DNA from 2 places in the Streptomyces cynarae genome. Region 1 is predicted to be linked to the other one. Evidence: riboswitches for the same ligand, from Rfam matches in the RefSeq annotation. Region 1 holds a riboswitch; the other holds the start of a gene.
The links. Region 1 has a riboswitch for glycine ahead of gcvT (glycine cleavage system aminomethyltransferase GcvT). Riboswitches for the same ligand answer to the same signal wherever they lie in the genome.

Region 1 (7,693 bases):
GGAAGGCGAGCAGACCGTCCATGACGCGGCTGACGATCGAGTCGACCCAGCCGCCGAAGAAGCCGGCCAGGACACCCAGGACGGTGCCGAGGATGACGGCGACCATGGCGGACAGGAAGCCGACCAGCAGCGAGACCCGCGCGCCGTAGAGGATGCGGGCGAAGATGTCACGGCCGTTGACCGGCTCGACACCCAGCAGGTGATCGCCGCTGATGCCGCCCAGGGACCCCTTGGGGGTGCCGAAGAGCGGGTCGATCAGGTTCTCGTGGTACGCGTCGGGATCCTGCCCGACCAGGTTGGAGATCACGGGCGCGAGCAGGGCGACCGCGATGAGCACGAGCACGACGATGCCGCCCGTGAGGGCGAGCTTGTCCTGCTTGAGACGCTCCCAGGCGATCCGTCCCAGGGAGCGGCCCTGAACGGCTTTCGCGTCGGTGGCGGCAGCTGCTGCTTCCTCGGCCGCCCCCGGGGCCGCTTCCGCAGTCGGCTCGTGCAATGGTGCCGTCATCTGGCAGGGACCCCTCTCAACCGGCGGTGGCCGGCCCGCACTTGCCGCGGTGGCGGCATGAATCAGTCCGTCGTACACAGGGGCGAACCCCTTGAAGCCGGAGTCTTCAATGCTTCGGCGATCAGTGGCCAGACTTGGCAAAGAAAGGATGCATAAACGTGATGCGGACTGGGGAGATCCGTTATCCGGACAGCTGGTAACGCGGTGCGGACACCAGCAAATTAGGACACTTCACGCGAGAGAGGGACCATCCACCCTCATCTACGCGCGAAGAAGAGCTCCGGCTACCGAACCAAGTCCTCCGCCCGGGAAGTACGGACGTCAGTACGCCCCGCGCAACGGCGGATAGCCGTAGCCGCCCGCCGCGGGGGCCGGTGCCGGGGCGTGGGCCTCGCGGTCGTAGAACGGGCGGGAGTTGACCCGGAGCCACATCGCCACCGGGTCGTCCTCGTCGGACAGCGCGACCGTCGACACCGGCAGGCCCTCCGGGACGGCCGTGACGGACTGCTGCATCATCGCCCGCACCGAGTCGACGGCGGGCGGTGAGGTGTCGTAGACGTCCAGGCCGATCGCCAAGTACGGGGCGCCGAGGGCGGGTTGCACCCAGGCGCGGCGCAGGGAGCGCACGGCGGGCGTGCGGTGGGCGTTCTGGGTGAGCAGCGCGTAGAACTGTGGGATCTCGATGGCCGGTTCGGACAGCCTGAGGGGGCCCGCGGGCTGGTGCTCCAGGCCGGCGGCGATGCGGCGCAGGTCCAGCCAGGGGATGCCGACGCCACCGCCGGGCGCGTGCGGGTTGAGCCACAGGCCGTAGTGGCCGGGGTAGAGGGCGCGGGCCGCGTCGGCGCCGTCGATCACCTCGTAGGAGCGGGTCCAGCCGCTGGCCGAAAGCTCCTGTGCGGAGGTGACGCACGGCGCGTAGCCGTTGCCGTCCACTTCCATGGTCGCGTACTGGGCGTCGGGTGAGCCGGCCTGGCCGTGCCACAGCAGCATCCAGACCCTGCCGGTGGACGGGGTTGCGAGCGCGCGCAGGAGCGCCTCGTAGGCGTCGTAACGCCCGGGCGTCACCTGGCGCAGCATGTGTTCGACCTGGCCGGCCGTGGTGCCGCTCGCGCTCACCCCGCTCACCCTTTACCGCCCCTTCGCTGACGATGTGCTCCGCATATGAAACCAGGTTAGGTGGGTCCGCTGACAGCCGGTGCGCGGTGGCTGCCGCCGGCCGCGGGCGCCCAAGAGCTCGGGCTCTGCTGCAGGCCGGCGGGTGCGGCTCGTTCGTGGCTGGGCGCGCCCACGCGGCGGAGCCGTATATCGACACAGCCCCGCGCCCCTGAGGGGGCGCCCCTGACGGAGCGCCCTGCTCAGTACCCCTGCTGGTAGAACGGCCGGACCTTCTCTCTCATCCAGTCGGCCACCGGGTCCTGGGCGACGTCCAGGAGGACCAGGTTGACCGGCCACTCGACCGCCACCTTGGCCAGGGCGCGGCCGAGGGCGTCCATGGGGAGGGTGCGGAGGTCGCCCTCCCACTGGGAGAGCTCCACGCCGACGAACAGCACCGGGTCCGCCGTCTCGACGGCGGCAAGGCAGCGGCGTGCCGTGAGGACCACGCCGGTCGCCGCGAACTCGGCGGACGCGGCGGCGAGGAAGTCCACCGGGTCGTCCTGCCAGTCCGGTTCGAAGAGTCGGACGCGGCCGCCGGTCGTGGGGCCGTCCAGCGGGGTGCGTCCGACGCGGCACAGTTCGGCCACCGCCTCCGGAGGCAGGGGTATGCCGACCACGCCGCCCGGGTTGACCGCGATGCCGACCTGCGGGGGCAGCCCGCGGGCGAACTCGGCGGCGGGCGCGATGGTGTACGACATGTGGCCGCCGGCGGCGTGGCGGAACTGCTCCTCAGAGCTGAACACCGGGACGTACGCCTGTCCCTCGATGTCCAGTGTGGGCAGGTCGAGGGGGCCGCTGTGCGGGCCGCCGCCGTTCGGCAGCGGCACCCACAGGAAGCTGCGGCCCAGCACCTCGACGATCCGGCCGCCCGCCGAGGGGATGCCGAGCGAGGCGGAGAGCACCTCCTCCAGCTCGTTGCCCGGCCATCCGCCGTGCGGATGGGGGTGCGCCTGTGCCGGGAAGTCCGCGGGAAGGTCCGCCGGGATGTCCATCTGCCTACCGCCTGCCGAGTACCACTGGTGTGGCGAAAAGGCTAACGGGTGCGCGGGCGGCGCGATTCATTCCGCTCCTTCCGGGCGGTCCGCGAAGTCGATCCGGCGCAGCACGTCCACCGCGTCGCGGTCGAGCAGGACCGCCGAGCCGCAGCCCTCCGGGAGCCTGCCCCGCTCGACGGCGCGCAGCAGATGACGATTGGCGCGGCGGTGGCGCAGGAAGGCGGCGCGATTCATTCCGCTCCTTCCGGGCGGTCCGCGAAGTCGATCCGGCGCAGCACGTCCACCGCGTCGCGGTCGAGCAGGACCGCCGAGCCGCAGCCCTCCGGGAGCCTGCCCCGCTCGACGGCGCGCAGCAGATGACGATTGGCGCGGCGGTGGCGCAGGAAGGCGTACCTGGAGACGCCTCGGCCCCGCTCGCGCTGGCCGTCCAGGGCCGTGTCGGGGGTGACGTCGAGCAGAAGCAGATGCAGCGTGCCGCCTCGGCGCCGGGCCTCGCGGGCCAGCCAGGTGCGCACCCAGGTCTGGGTGCCGCAGTCGTGCACGACGACTCCGCTGCCGGCGCGCAGGGCCCGGCGCAGGCCCGCGTAGTGCGCGAGGCGGACCAGGGGGCGGTAGACCCCGTACGGCAGGAAGCGTGCCAGGCGCGCGTCCCAGCGGTCGCGGGTGTCCTGGGAGTCGACGCGGGCGCCGCGCACCGTGCGCCGCATGAGCGTGGACTTGCCGCTGCCGGGCAGGCCGGTGACCACGACGAGGTCGCGGGCGCCGAAGGTGAGCCCGTACGGGCTGTGGCCCCCTCGGTCGCGCAGGTCGCGGACCACCGGCGCCGGCACCGGCGCGCCGCCTCCCGGGCCGGGGCTCCGGGCTGCCGGGGTACCGCGATGCCCGTGGTCATGGCGTACGCCGTCGTCCTGTCCACCGTGATCGTCCTCCCTTGCGGTCAGGAAGTCCCATCCCCGCCGAGTGTAAAGAGAAGGTAATGGACGGTTTCCCCCGATGGCGTTCGCGTACTGCCACAAGCCGGTCACAGATGCGTCCGGAAGCCGGTCACGCCGGCGGTCCCGGGCCGGATGCCCACGCGGCCTGCCACGATCGGGCGAGGCGTGCAATGATGTGCGCGCCAACTGCATACCGGCCGCTTGAATCCGCGCGGGAGAGTTCCGGGGACGTACGGGGTACGTACGTGGGCCCGGGCGCCGAAGGAGCAAGTCCCTCCCTTGAATCTCTCAGGCCCCGATACCGCGCGGGCGAGGCACATCTGGAAAGCGGGCCGCTTCTCGGTGGCTCCACCCAAGGTGCAAGCCGTGACGACCCGCCGTGCGGGCGTTCATGGCGAACCTCTCAGGTTCCGATGACAGATGGGGAGGACCGACCTCGCCCTCCCCCACGCTCGAATTCGCTCGCGCGGGGGGACCCACGCCCTGGGAGCACAACCGATGAGCAGTAGCCCCCTGCGCCGCACCGCGCTCGATGCCCTGCATCGTTCGCTCGGCGCGACGATGACCGACTTCGCCGGCTGGGACATGCCCCTCAGGTACGGCTCCGAGCGCGACGAGCACGTCGCCGTCCGCACCAAGGCGGGGCTGTTCGACCTCTCGCACATGGGCGAGATCACGGTGACCGGGCCCGAGGCGGACCGGTTCCTCAACCACGCGCTGGTCGGCGACATCGCTTCCGTCCGCGTGGGCCGCGCCCGCTACACCATGATCTGCCGGGAGGACGGCGGCATCCTGGACGACCTGATCGTCTACCGGCTGGCCGACGCCGAGTACATGGTCGTCGCCAACGCCTCCAACGCCCAGGTGGTCCTCGACGCGCTGACCGAGCGTGCCGCGGGCTTCGCCGCCGCGGTGCGCGACGACCGGGACGCGTATGCGCTGATCGCCGTCCAGGGCCCCGAGTCGCCCGGCATCCTGAAGTCCCTCACCGACGCCGATCTCGACGGCCTGAAGTACTACGCCGGCCTGCCCGGCACGGTGGCGGGCGTCCCCGCCCTCATCGCGCGCACCGGCTACACCGGCGAGGACGGCTTCGAGTTGTTCGTCGCGCCCGAGCACGCCGAGAAGCTGTGGCAGGCGCTGACCGAGGCGGGCGCCCCCGTCGGTCTGGCCCCCTGCGGGCTCTCCTGCCGCGACACGCTGCGCCTGGAAGCGGGCATGCCGCTGTACGGGCACGAGCTGAGCACCTCGCTGACGCCCTTCGACGCCGGGCTCGGCCGGGTGGTGAAGTTCGAGAAGGAGGGCGACTTCGTGGGGCGTGCCGCGCTGGAGGAGGCCGCGGCCCGTGCTCAGGAGAACCCGCCCCGCGTCCTCGTCGGCCTGGTCGCCGAGGGCCGCCGCGTGCCGCGGGCCGGTTACCCGGTCGTCGCGGGCGGCGAGGTGATCGGCGAGGTCACCTCCGGGGCGCCCTCCCCCACGCTGGGCAGGCCGATCGCGATGGCGTACGTCGACGCCGCACACTCCGCGCCGGGCACGCCCGGGGTCGGGGTGGACATCCGGGGCAGCCACGAGCCGCACGAGGTCGTGGCACTGCCGTTCTACAAGCGCCAGAAGTAGGCACTCGGCGGACAGGTGACGTGATCCCGCGCACCTCCGCCGTGCTCACGCACGTCTCCAGCAGTACTCCCTTCACCACCACTCCCCCGCGTACAGGAGAATTCAGGCCATGAGCAACCCCCAGCAGCTGCGCTACAGCAAGGAGCACGAGTGGCTGTCGGACGCCGAGGACGGCGTCGCGACGGTCGGCATCACGGAGCACGCGGCGAACGCGCTCGGCGATGTCGTCTTCGTCCAGCTCCCGGAGGTCGGTGACACGGTGACCGCGGGCGAGACCTGCGGCGAGCTGGAGTCGACGAAGTCGGTCAGCGACCTGTACTCCCCGGTCACCGGCGAGATCACGGAGGTCAACGAGGACGTGGTCAACGACCCGTCGCTGGTGAACTCCGAGCCGTTCGAGGGCGGCTGGCTGTTCAAGGTGCGCGTGTCCGAGGAGCCGGCCGACCTGCTGTCCGCCGACGAGTACGACGCCCACGTCGCCGGCTGAGGAGCGCACCCGCAGATGACCGTTCTGAACACGTCCCTGCACGAGCTCGACCCGGAGGTCGCCGCAGCGGTCGACGCCGAGCTGCACCGCCAGCAGTCCACCCTCGAGATGATCGCCTCCGAGAACTTCGCCCCGCTGGCGGTCATGGAGGCGCAGGGCTCGGTCCTCACCAACAAATACGCCGAGGGCTACCCCGGCCGCCGCTACTACGGCGGCTGCGAGCACGTCGACGTCGCCGAGCAGATCGCCATCGACCGGATCAAGGAGCTGTTCGGCGCGGAGTACGCCAATGTGCAGCCCCACTCCGGCGCCTCCGCCAACCAGGCCGCCCTGTTCGCGCTGGCCCAGCCCGGCGACACCATCCTCGGCCTGGACCTGGCGCACGGCGGCCACCTGACCCACGGGATGCGGCTGAACTTCTCGGGCAAGCAGTTCGACGTGGTCGCCTACCACGTGGACGAGACCGGCCGGGTCGACATGGCCGAGGTCGAGCGGCTCGCCAAGGAGCACCGCCCGAAGGTGATCATCGCGGGCTGGTCGGCGTACCCGCGGCAGCTGGACTTCGCCGAGTTCCGCCGGATCGCGGACGAGGTCGAGGCGTACCTGTGGGTGGACATGGCGCACTTCGCCGGTCTGGTCGCGGCGGGCCTGCACCCGAACCCGGTGGAGTACGCCGATGTCGTCACCTCCACCACCCACAAGACGCTGGGCGGTCCGCGCGGCGGCATCATCCTCGCGAAGAAGGACTTCGCGAAGAAGCTGAACTCGTCCGTCTTCCCGGGCTTCCAGGGCGGCCCCCTGGAGCACGTGATCGCGGCCAAGGCGGTGTCCTTCAAGGTCGCCGCGTCGGAGGAGTTCCGCGAGCGCCAGCGCCGTACCGTCGAGGGCGCGAAGATCCTCGCCGAGCGGCTGACGGCCGCCGACGCGCGCGAGGCCGGCGTGAACGTGTTGACCGGCGGCACGGACGTGCACCTGATCCTGGTCGACCTGCGCGACTCGGAGCTGGACGGGCAGCAGGCGGAGGACCGCCTGCACGAGGTCGGCATCACGGTCAACCGCAACGCGGTCCCGAACGACCCGCGCCCGCCGATGGTCACCTCGGGCCTGCGCATCGGCACGCCGGCCCTGGCGACCCGCGGCTTCACGGCCGAGGACTTCACGGAGGTCGCGGACGTCATCGCCGAGACGCTGAAGCCGTCCTACGACGCGGAGGGGCTCAAGGCCCGGGTCAAGGCCCTGGCCGAGAAGCACCCGCTGTACCCGGGTCTGAACAAGTAGGTCACCTTCTGCGGGGCACCGCGCACACTGGGAGTACCGGCGTGCGCGGTGCCCGCACCCCTGTACCGCCCCTTCTGCACCACCCCCTTTTGCACCACCCCCGTAGTGAGGAGTCACCCGTGGCCGTCTCGGTCTTCGACCTGTTCTCGATCGGCATCGGCCCGTCCAGCTCCCACACGGTCGGCCCGATGCGCGCGGCCCGCATGTTCGCCCGCCGGCTGGGCAACGAGGACCTGCTGGCCTCGGTGGCGTCCCTGCGCTGCGAGCTGTACGGCTCCCTCGGCGCGACCGGCCACGGTCACGGCACCCCGAAGGCGGTCCTGCTCGGCCTCGAGGGCGCCTCCCCGCGCACGGTGGACGTGGAGACGGCCGACGAGCGGGTCGAGGCGATCAAGGCGGAGGGCCGTCTGAAGCTCCTCGGCGAGCACGAGGTCCCGTTCTCCTTCGACGACGACCTGATCCTGCACCGCCGCAAGGCGCTGCCGTACCACGCCAACGGCATGACGGTGTGGGCGTACGACGCCGAGGGCAAGGAGCTGCTCTCCAAGACGTACTACTCGGTCGGCGGCGGCTTCGTCGTGGACGAGGACGCGGTGGGCGCCGACCGCATCAAGCTCGACGACACGGTCCTGAAGTACCCCTTCCGCACGGGCGACGAGCTGCTGCGGCTGACGAAGGAGACGGGCCTGTCGATCTCCTCGCTGATGCTGGAGAACGA
Region 2 (7,693 bases), 4.5 Mb from region 1:
CGGCGCATCGATTGGGTGGTGCGTGGTGGAAACTGTCTGGTGGAAACGGACGTTGTGAGGATGTCCGGGTCGGCCGGTGTATGCAATCAGGGTTCGTCCTGCCCCACGGGCGGGTCTGTTTCGGTCAAGGGGAATCGCCCGTGAAGTTGTTTGCGAAGTTGTTCGGCAAGAGCGCGCGAGAGGGCAGCGACAACGCGACTGCCCGCCATCGCGCACAGCCGGGAGACGCGGAGGGCCAGCGGCCGCTGTTCCGCGATCAGGTCGGTGGTCCGGGTGGTCACATTTCCGGAGGTCAGGGCGCGCCGTCTGTTGACCCTGCCGCGTCCGGCGGCATAGGTTTCCGGGACATGTCGGCCCTGGTGTGTACGCGGTGTGGTCACCGCAACGCGGAGAACAGCCGCTTCTGCTCCAACTGCGGTGCGCCGCTGCGGGCCGGGGCGGTCCCGGAGCGTGCGTCGGAGACGACGTCCACGATCTCCATCTCGGGCCTGGAGGCCTACGACGCGGAGGCCACCGGCCAGACGCCGGTGCCGACGCTGTCGCCCGAGGCGCAGGCGGCCGTGGAGGCGCTGCCGTTCGGCTCGGCTCTCCTGGTGGTGCGCCGGGGCCCGAACTCGGGCAGTCGCTTCCTGCTGGACAGCGACCTGACCACGGCGGGGCGCCATCCGCAGAGCGACATCTTCCTGGACGACGTGACCGTCTCGCGCCGCCACGTCGAGTTCCGCCGGGGCCCGGACGGCATGTTCACGGTCGCCGACGTCGGCAGCCTCAACGGCACGTACGTCAACAGGGAGCGCATCGACCAGGTCGCGCTGCACAACGGCGACGAGGTGCAGATCGGCAAGTACAGGCTGGTCTTCTACGCGAACCAGCGGGGCATCTGACCCGCGCGGGGAAGGGTCCATGCTTCACACACCGAGCGGCGGTGCCGACAGCGGCACCGCCGCCGCGGACGGCCGGCTGATGAGCATCGGCACGGTGCTGAACGTGCTGCGCGAGGAGTTCCCCGAAGTCACCATCTCCAAGATCCGTTTCCTGGAGTCCGAGGGGCTCATCGAGCCGCAGCGGACCCCTTCGGGGTACCGGAAGTTCAGCGCGCGTGACGTCGAGCGGCTCGGCCAGGTGCTGAGGATGCAGCGGGACCACTATCTGCCGCTGAAGGTGATCCGCGAGCACCTGGACGCCCTGGAGCGGGGCGATGAGGTGCGGCTGCCGCCCCTGGGCCGGCCGGGGGAGACCGCCGAGGGCGAGCTGCTCGGAGACCTCCTGGGCGAGCCCGACTGCCCCGCGCCCGCCCGGATCGGCCGCGAGGAGCTGCTGACGGCCGCCGGGATCGGTGCCGAGCAGCTTCAGGAGTGGGAGTCGTACGGGCTGCTCGCGCCGCTGCCGGACGGCACGTATGACGCCGAGGCGATCACCGTGGCCACTCTCGTGGTGGAACTGGGCCGGCACGGCATCGAGCCACGCCATCTTCGCGCGGTGAAGGCCGCCGCGGACCGCGAGGCCGGCTTGGTGGACCAGGTGGTGGCCCCGCTGCGCCGCCACCGCAATCCACAGACCAGGGCGCATGCCGAGGCCCGTACGAAGGAGCTCGCGGGGCTCGCGGTGAAACTGCACGCGGCGCTGGTGCAGTCCGCGCTGGGCGTACGGCTGCCCTGATCCGGGCGTTCGCCATGGGCGGATCGGCCAGGCGTTCTGTGCCCGACTACCCAAACATCCCGGGCACGGCCTAGGGTTGCTGTGTGAACGAGCTCGATGTCGTAGGTGTCCGGGTCGAGATGCCCTCCAACCAGCCGATCGTGCTCCTGCGTGAAGTGGGAGGCGACCGCTACCTCCCCATCTGGATCGGCCCCGGGGAGGCGACGGCCATCGCGTTCGCCCAGCAGGGCATGGCCCCCGCGCGACCTCTGACGCACGACCTGTTCAAGGACGTGCTGGAGGCCGTCGGGCAGGAGCTCACGGAAGTGCGCATCACGGATCTGCGTGAAGGCGTCTTCTACGCGGAGCTGGTCTTCGCCAGCGGTGTCGAGGTGAGCGCCCGCCCGTCCGACGCCATAGCGCTCGCGCTGCGCACCGGCACGCCGATCTACGGCAGTGACGGCGTGCTGGACGACGCGGGGATCGCCATCCCGGACGAGCAGGAGGACGAGGTCGAGAAGTTCCGCGAGTTCCTCGACCAGATCTCACCGGAGGACTTCGGGACCAGCAGCCAGTGACGGTCCCTGAGGGGTCTCGGGCCGACGGGCGACGCGGCGCCCGCGGCGGCTTGCCCGTCTTGTGTCTGCGGCATCCCTTTGCCGGGCACGGGCCGGAGCATGCCGACCCCGGTGCGGGGCGGCGCACTGCGCTGAGAGGACGGCCCAGGACACGGCCGTGTGTGCGGGGAGCCGGGACACGTCCGGCCGTCGGGCGATACGACAGAGAGGCGGGCGGCCGGGGCCGCGGCCATCAAGGGCCGCGCTAGAGCATTCGGCTAGCCTTTCCCCGCGGAAGGGCACGGGAAACCACTCCTAGGGTGATTATCACTCGGCGTGCCGAGTGTGGCGATCGTTGACGCACCCGTGGTGACTGCCTACCGTCGAGAAGGCAGGTCAAGGACGGAGGTCGGCGTGAGAAGCAGCGGCGGCGGTACGGCTGGGGGTGCCCCTGGACGCAGTCTGGGGGAGAGCGGTCCGTACCGGCTTCACGGCAACGCGGCCGGCTCCGCCCCTCAGCGGCCGACGCCCGTGCCGGGCGGCGGAGGGGCGGCTTCCGAGGACATCGGCTATCGCGGCCCCACGGCGTGCGCCGCCGCGGGCATCACCTACCGGCAGCTGGACTACTGGGCCAGGACGGGTCTGGTCGAACCTAGCGTGCGCCCCGCCTACGGATCGGGGACGCAGCGGCTGTACAGCTTCCGCGACGTCGTCGTCCTGAAGATCGTCAAGCGTTTCCTCGACACCGGAGTGTCCCTGCAGAACATCCGAACCGCGGTCCAGCACCTCAGGGAGCGGGGTTTCCGTGACCTGGAGCGGATGACGCTGATGAGCGACGGCGCGACGGTCTACGAGTGCACGTCCCCGGACGAGGTCCACGCCCTGCTCCAGGGCGGGCAGGGCATCTTCGGCATCGCCGTGGGCGTCGTGTGGCGGGACGTGGAGAACGCGCTGTCGCAGTTGCACGGTGAACGTGTCGACACGGGCGAGACGATCGTGGGCCACAACCCGGCGGACGAGCTGGCGCGGCGGCGCAACCGGGCCGTCTGAGAGGCCGGCCGCGGCGGGGCCGCACTGTCAGTGGTGTAGGGCAGCATCGGAGATGTGAGAACCGCGCCGACCATCCTGCACCTCGACATGGATGCCTTCTACGCCTCGGTGGAGCAGGCAGCCAAGCCGAGCCTGCGCGGGAAGGCCGTGATCGTGGGCGGGCTGGGGCCGCGCGGAGTGGTGGCCACGGCGTCGTACGAGGCGCGCGTCTTCGGGGTGCACTCGGCGATGCCGATGGCCCAGGCACGCCGGCTCGCGCCCAACGCCGCGTATCTGGTGCCGCGCTTCGGGATCTACCGCAGGATCAGCGAGCAGGTGATGTCCCTGCTGCGGGGCCTGTCGCCGCTGGTGGAGCCGTTGAGCCTGGACGAGGCGTTCGTGGATCTGGAGGCCGGGGGAGCAGCCTGGGACGAGGAGTCGGCGCGACGGGTCGGTGTGAAGCTGCGCGCGGACATCCGGGCCGTCACCGGGCTGACGGGGTCCGTGGGGCTCGCCGCCTCCAAGATGCTCGCCAAGATCGCCTCGGAGCAGGCCAAGCCGGACGGCTTGACGCTGATACGACCGGGTACCGAGCGCGCACTGCTCGGTCCGATGCCGGTGCGCACGCTCCCGGGGGTCGGTCCGGCGACCGGTGACCATCTGCGGCGGGCCGGGATCACCACGATCGACGAGATCGCCGAGGCGGGCGAGGACGAGCTCGTACGGCTGCTCGGCAAGGCGCACGGGCAGGCGCTGTACGCGATGGCACTGGCGCACGACGAGCGGCCGGTGGTGGCCGAGCGGGAGGCCAAGTCGGTGTCCGTCGAGGACACGTACGACGTCGACATCCACGACCGGCTGCGGATCGGCCTGGAGGTGCAGCGGCTGGCGGACCGGTGTGTGCGCAGACTGCGGGACGCCGGGTTGTCGGGGCGGACCATCGTGCTGAAGGTGCGGAGGTACGACTTCTCCACCCTGACCCGGTCCGAGACCCTGAGGGGGCCCACGGACGATCAGGCGGTGGTGCGGGAGGCGGCGGCGCGGCTGCTGGAGCCCGTGGACACGACCGGCGGGGTGCGGCTGCTGGGGGTGGGGGTCAGCGGACTCGCCGACTACACACAGGAGGACCTGTTCGCGCAGGCCCACCTGGCGGCGGGGGAGGCCACGGCGGAGGAGCGGCCGGAGGCGGAGGAGCCCCTTGCCGAAGAGCAGGCGGCGCCACCCGAGCGGGTCTGGCTCGCGGGGCACGACGTCCGTCATGGCGAGTACGGGCCGGGATGGGTGCAGGGCAGCGGGCTGGGCAGGGTGACCGTGCGGTTCGAGACACCGCAGTCGGGGCCGGGCCGGGTCCGCACGTTCAGCGTCGACGACCCTCAGCTGGAGCCGGCGGACCCGCTGCCCCTGGTGCTCGACGTCCCCGAGATCGCGGAGCGTCCGGCCCCCACGGGCACGGGCGCCTGACACCGGCGAGCAGGCACGGAAGTCTGCCCCCGACGCATCACGCCTCGTCCGACCCCGCCAAACGGCCGAAGTCACGGTCCGGCGGCGGCGGTGCCGAGACGTCCAGGCCGTAGTGGTGGTAGAGCTGCAGTTCCTGTTCGGGGGACAGGTGGCGGCCGACGCCGAAGTCGGGGGCCTCCTTGATCAGGGCGCGTTCGAAGGGGACGTACAGCGCGCCCTCGACCAGCTCGCTGGGCTCCAGGGGGACGAACGCGTCCCTGCCGAACAGGCCGGTCCGTATCGCCGCCCACTCCGGTACACCCGTCGCGTCGTCGAGGTACACCTCGTCGATCGTGCCGATCTTGTGGCCATTGCGGTCGAACGCCTTGCGGCCGATCAGATTCCGCGGATCGATGTCGGTCTGCACGGTCCCTCCAACTGGTCGCAACCCATCCGTAAGCACTACGAAAGAGCACATTCGGGAAGGCGGCCACTTGAAGATTCCCGCGCAGGCTGCCGACTCGTCCTCGCTGGTAGTCTGGCAAGCGGCCGTTGACCCCGTGCGGGAGAGTCCTCCGGAGCGATCCGGAGGCGCCGAAGGAGCAAATCCTCCCCGGAATCTCTCAGGCCCAGGTACCGCACGGACGAGGTCACTCTGGAAAGCAGGGCGGGTGTCGACGGCTTCCGCTCTCACCGACGGTGAAAGCCGGCGAGCCTTCGGGCGGACCGGTGAAGCTCTCAGGTCGAGATGACAGAGGGGGAGGCCGTCGGGGTACCCGCGCCGTGGTGCCCCTCAAAGGTCGCGTCAGACCAGGAGGCCTCCGCAATGACCGCCCAGCGCATTCCGCTCTCCGAGCTCGAACAGGGCACTCCGTTCGAGCACCGCCACATCGGGCCCGACCCGGAGGCGCGGGCCAAGATGCTCGCGCATGTCGGCTACGGCTCGCTCGACGAGCTGACCGCCGCCGCGGTGCCCGATGTGATCAAGAACGCCGACGCCCTCGACCTGCCGGGCGCGCGCACCGAGTCCGAGGTGCTGGCCGAGCTGCGCTCCCTCGCCGACCGCAACCAGGTCCTGGACTCCATGATCGGTCTCGGCTACTACGGGACCTTCACGCCCCCGGTGATCCTTCGGAACGTGATGGAGAACCCCGCCTGGTACACCGCGTACACGCCCTACCAGCCGGAGATCTCCCAGGGCCGGCTGGAGGCCCTGCTCAACTTCCAGACCATGGTGGCCGACCTCACCGGCCTGCCGACCTCCGGCGCCTCCCTGCTCGACGAGGGCACCGCCGCCGCCGAGGCCATGGCGCTGTCCCGGCGCATGGGCAAGAACAAGAAGGGCCTGTTCCTGGTCGACGCGGACGCGCTGCCGCAGACCATCGCCGTGATCCAGACCCGCGCCGAGCCCACCGGTGTCGAGGTCGTCGTCGCCGACCTCAGCGCCGGCATCCCGGCCGAGGTCGCCGAGCGGGAGATCAACGGCGTACTGATCCAGTACCCGGGCGCCTCCGGTGCCGTACGCGACATCAAGCCCCTCATCGACCAGGCCCACCAGCTGGGCGCCCTCGTCACCGTCGCCGCCGACCTGCTCGCGCTGACCCTGCTGAAGTCGCCCGGCGAGCTCGGCGCCGACATCGCCGTCGGGACCACCCAGCGCTTCGGCGTCCCGATGGGCTTCGGCGGCCCGCACGCGGGCTACATGGCGGTGAACGAGAAGTTCGCCCGCAGCCTGCCCGGCAGGCTCGTGGGAGTCTCCGTGGACGCCGACGGCCACAAGGCGTACCGGCTCGCCCTGCAGACGCGCGAGCAGCACATCCGCCGCGAGAAGGCGACCAGCAACATCTGCACCGCTCAGGTGCTGCTCGCCGTGATGGCCGGGATGTACGCCGTGTACCACGGGCCCGAGGGCCTGCGGAACATCGCCCGGCGCACCCACCGGTACACGGCGGTCCTCGCCGCGGGCCTGACGGCCGGCGGGGTCGAGGTCGTCCACGGCGCCTACTTCGACACCGTGACCGCCCGGGTTCCGGGGCGGGCCGCCGAGGTCGTCGCCGCCGCCCGGGAGAACGGCGTCAACCTGCGCCTCGTCGACGCCGACCACGTCTCGGCCGCCTGCGACGAGACCACGGGCCGGGCCCAGCTGCGCGCGGTGTGGACCGCGTTCGGCGTCGGGGGCGACATCGACGCGCTGGACGCCACCATCGAGGACGCGCTCCCGCAGGCCCTGCTGCGCAGCGACGACTACCTCACCCACCCGGTCTTCCACCAGCACCGCTCCGAGACCGCGATGCTGCGCTACCTGCGCAGGCTGGCCGACCGCGACTACGCGCTCGACCGGGGCATGATCCCGCTGGGCTCCTGCACCATGAAGCTCAACGCAACCACGGAGATGGAGCCGGTCACCTGGCCCGAGTTCGGCCAGCTGCACCCGTTCGCGCCCGCCGAGCAGGCCCAGGGCTACCTCACGCTCATCCGCGAGCTGGAGGAGCGTCTCGCCGAGGTCACCGGCTACGACAAGGTCTCCCTCCAGCCCAACGCCGGCTCCCAGGGCGAGCTGGCAGGTCTGCTGGCCGTGCGCGGCTACCACCGCGCCAACGGCGACGACCGGCGCACCGTCTGCCTCATCCCGTCCTCCGCGCACGGCACCAACGCCGCCAGCGCCGTCATGGCCGGGATGAAGGTCGTCGTGGTGAAGACCGCCGAGGACGGCGAGATCGACGTGGAGGACCTGCGGGCCAAGATCGAGCAGTACCGCGACGAGCTGTCGGTGCTGATGATCACGTACCCGTCCACGCACGGCGTGTTCGAGGAGCACGTCGCCGACATCTGCGCGGCCGTGCACGAGGCGGGCGGGCAGGTCTACGTCGACGGAGCCAACCTCAACGCGCTGGTCGGCCTCGCCAAGCCGGGCCACTTCGGCGGCGACGTCTCGCACCTGAACCTGCACAAGACGTTCTGCATCCCGCACGGCGGCGGTGGCCCGGGCGTCGGCCCGGTGGCGGTCCGCGAGCACCTGGCGCCGTATC

Region 2: linked by a shared signal. The riboswitch ahead of gcvP (aminomethyl-transferring glycine dehydrogenase) and the one ahead of gcvT (glycine cleavage system aminomethyltransferase GcvT) in region 1 are both predicted to bind glycine.

The regions. Positions count from the first base shown of each region.
Region 1 is NZ_CP106793.1:6,066,358-6,074,050, reverse strand. Features, by position in the region: gene N8I84_RS27690 (ABC transporter permease) at 1-508, opposite strand, end outside; gene N8I84_RS27685 (enhanced serine sensitivity protein SseB C-terminal domain-containing protein) at 830-1,624, opposite strand; gene N8I84_RS27680 (enhanced serine sensitivity protein SseB) at 1,864-2,655, opposite strand; gene N8I84_RS27675 (hypothetical protein) at 2,722-2,892, opposite strand; partial or broken gene N8I84_RS27670 (AAA family ATPase) at 2,889-3,574, opposite strand; glycine riboswitch at 3,796-3,907, shown strand; glycine riboswitch at 3,908-4,023, shown strand; gene gcvT (glycine cleavage system aminomethyltransferase GcvT) at 4,092-5,210, shown strand; gene gcvH (glycine cleavage system protein GcvH) at 5,320-5,697, shown strand; gene glyA (serine hydroxymethyltransferase) at 5,713-6,975, shown strand; gene N8I84_RS27650 (L-serine ammonia-lyase) at 7,095-7,693, shown strand, end outside.
Region 2 is NZ_CP106793.1:1,574,420-1,582,112, reverse strand. Features, by position in the region: gene N8I84_RS07510 (zinc-ribbon and FHA domain-containing protein) at 12-884, shown strand; gene ftsR (transcriptional regulator FtsR) at 904-1,659, shown strand; gene N8I84_RS07500 (bifunctional nuclease family protein) at 1,743-2,216, shown strand; gene N8I84_RS07495 (MerR family transcriptional regulator) at 2,610-3,245, shown strand; gene N8I84_RS07490 (DNA polymerase IV) at 3,300-4,685, shown strand; gene N8I84_RS07485 (PRC-barrel domain-containing protein) at 4,723-5,091, opposite strand; glycine riboswitch at 5,218-5,313, shown strand; gene gcvP (aminomethyl-transferring glycine dehydrogenase) at 5,491-7,693, shown strand, end outside.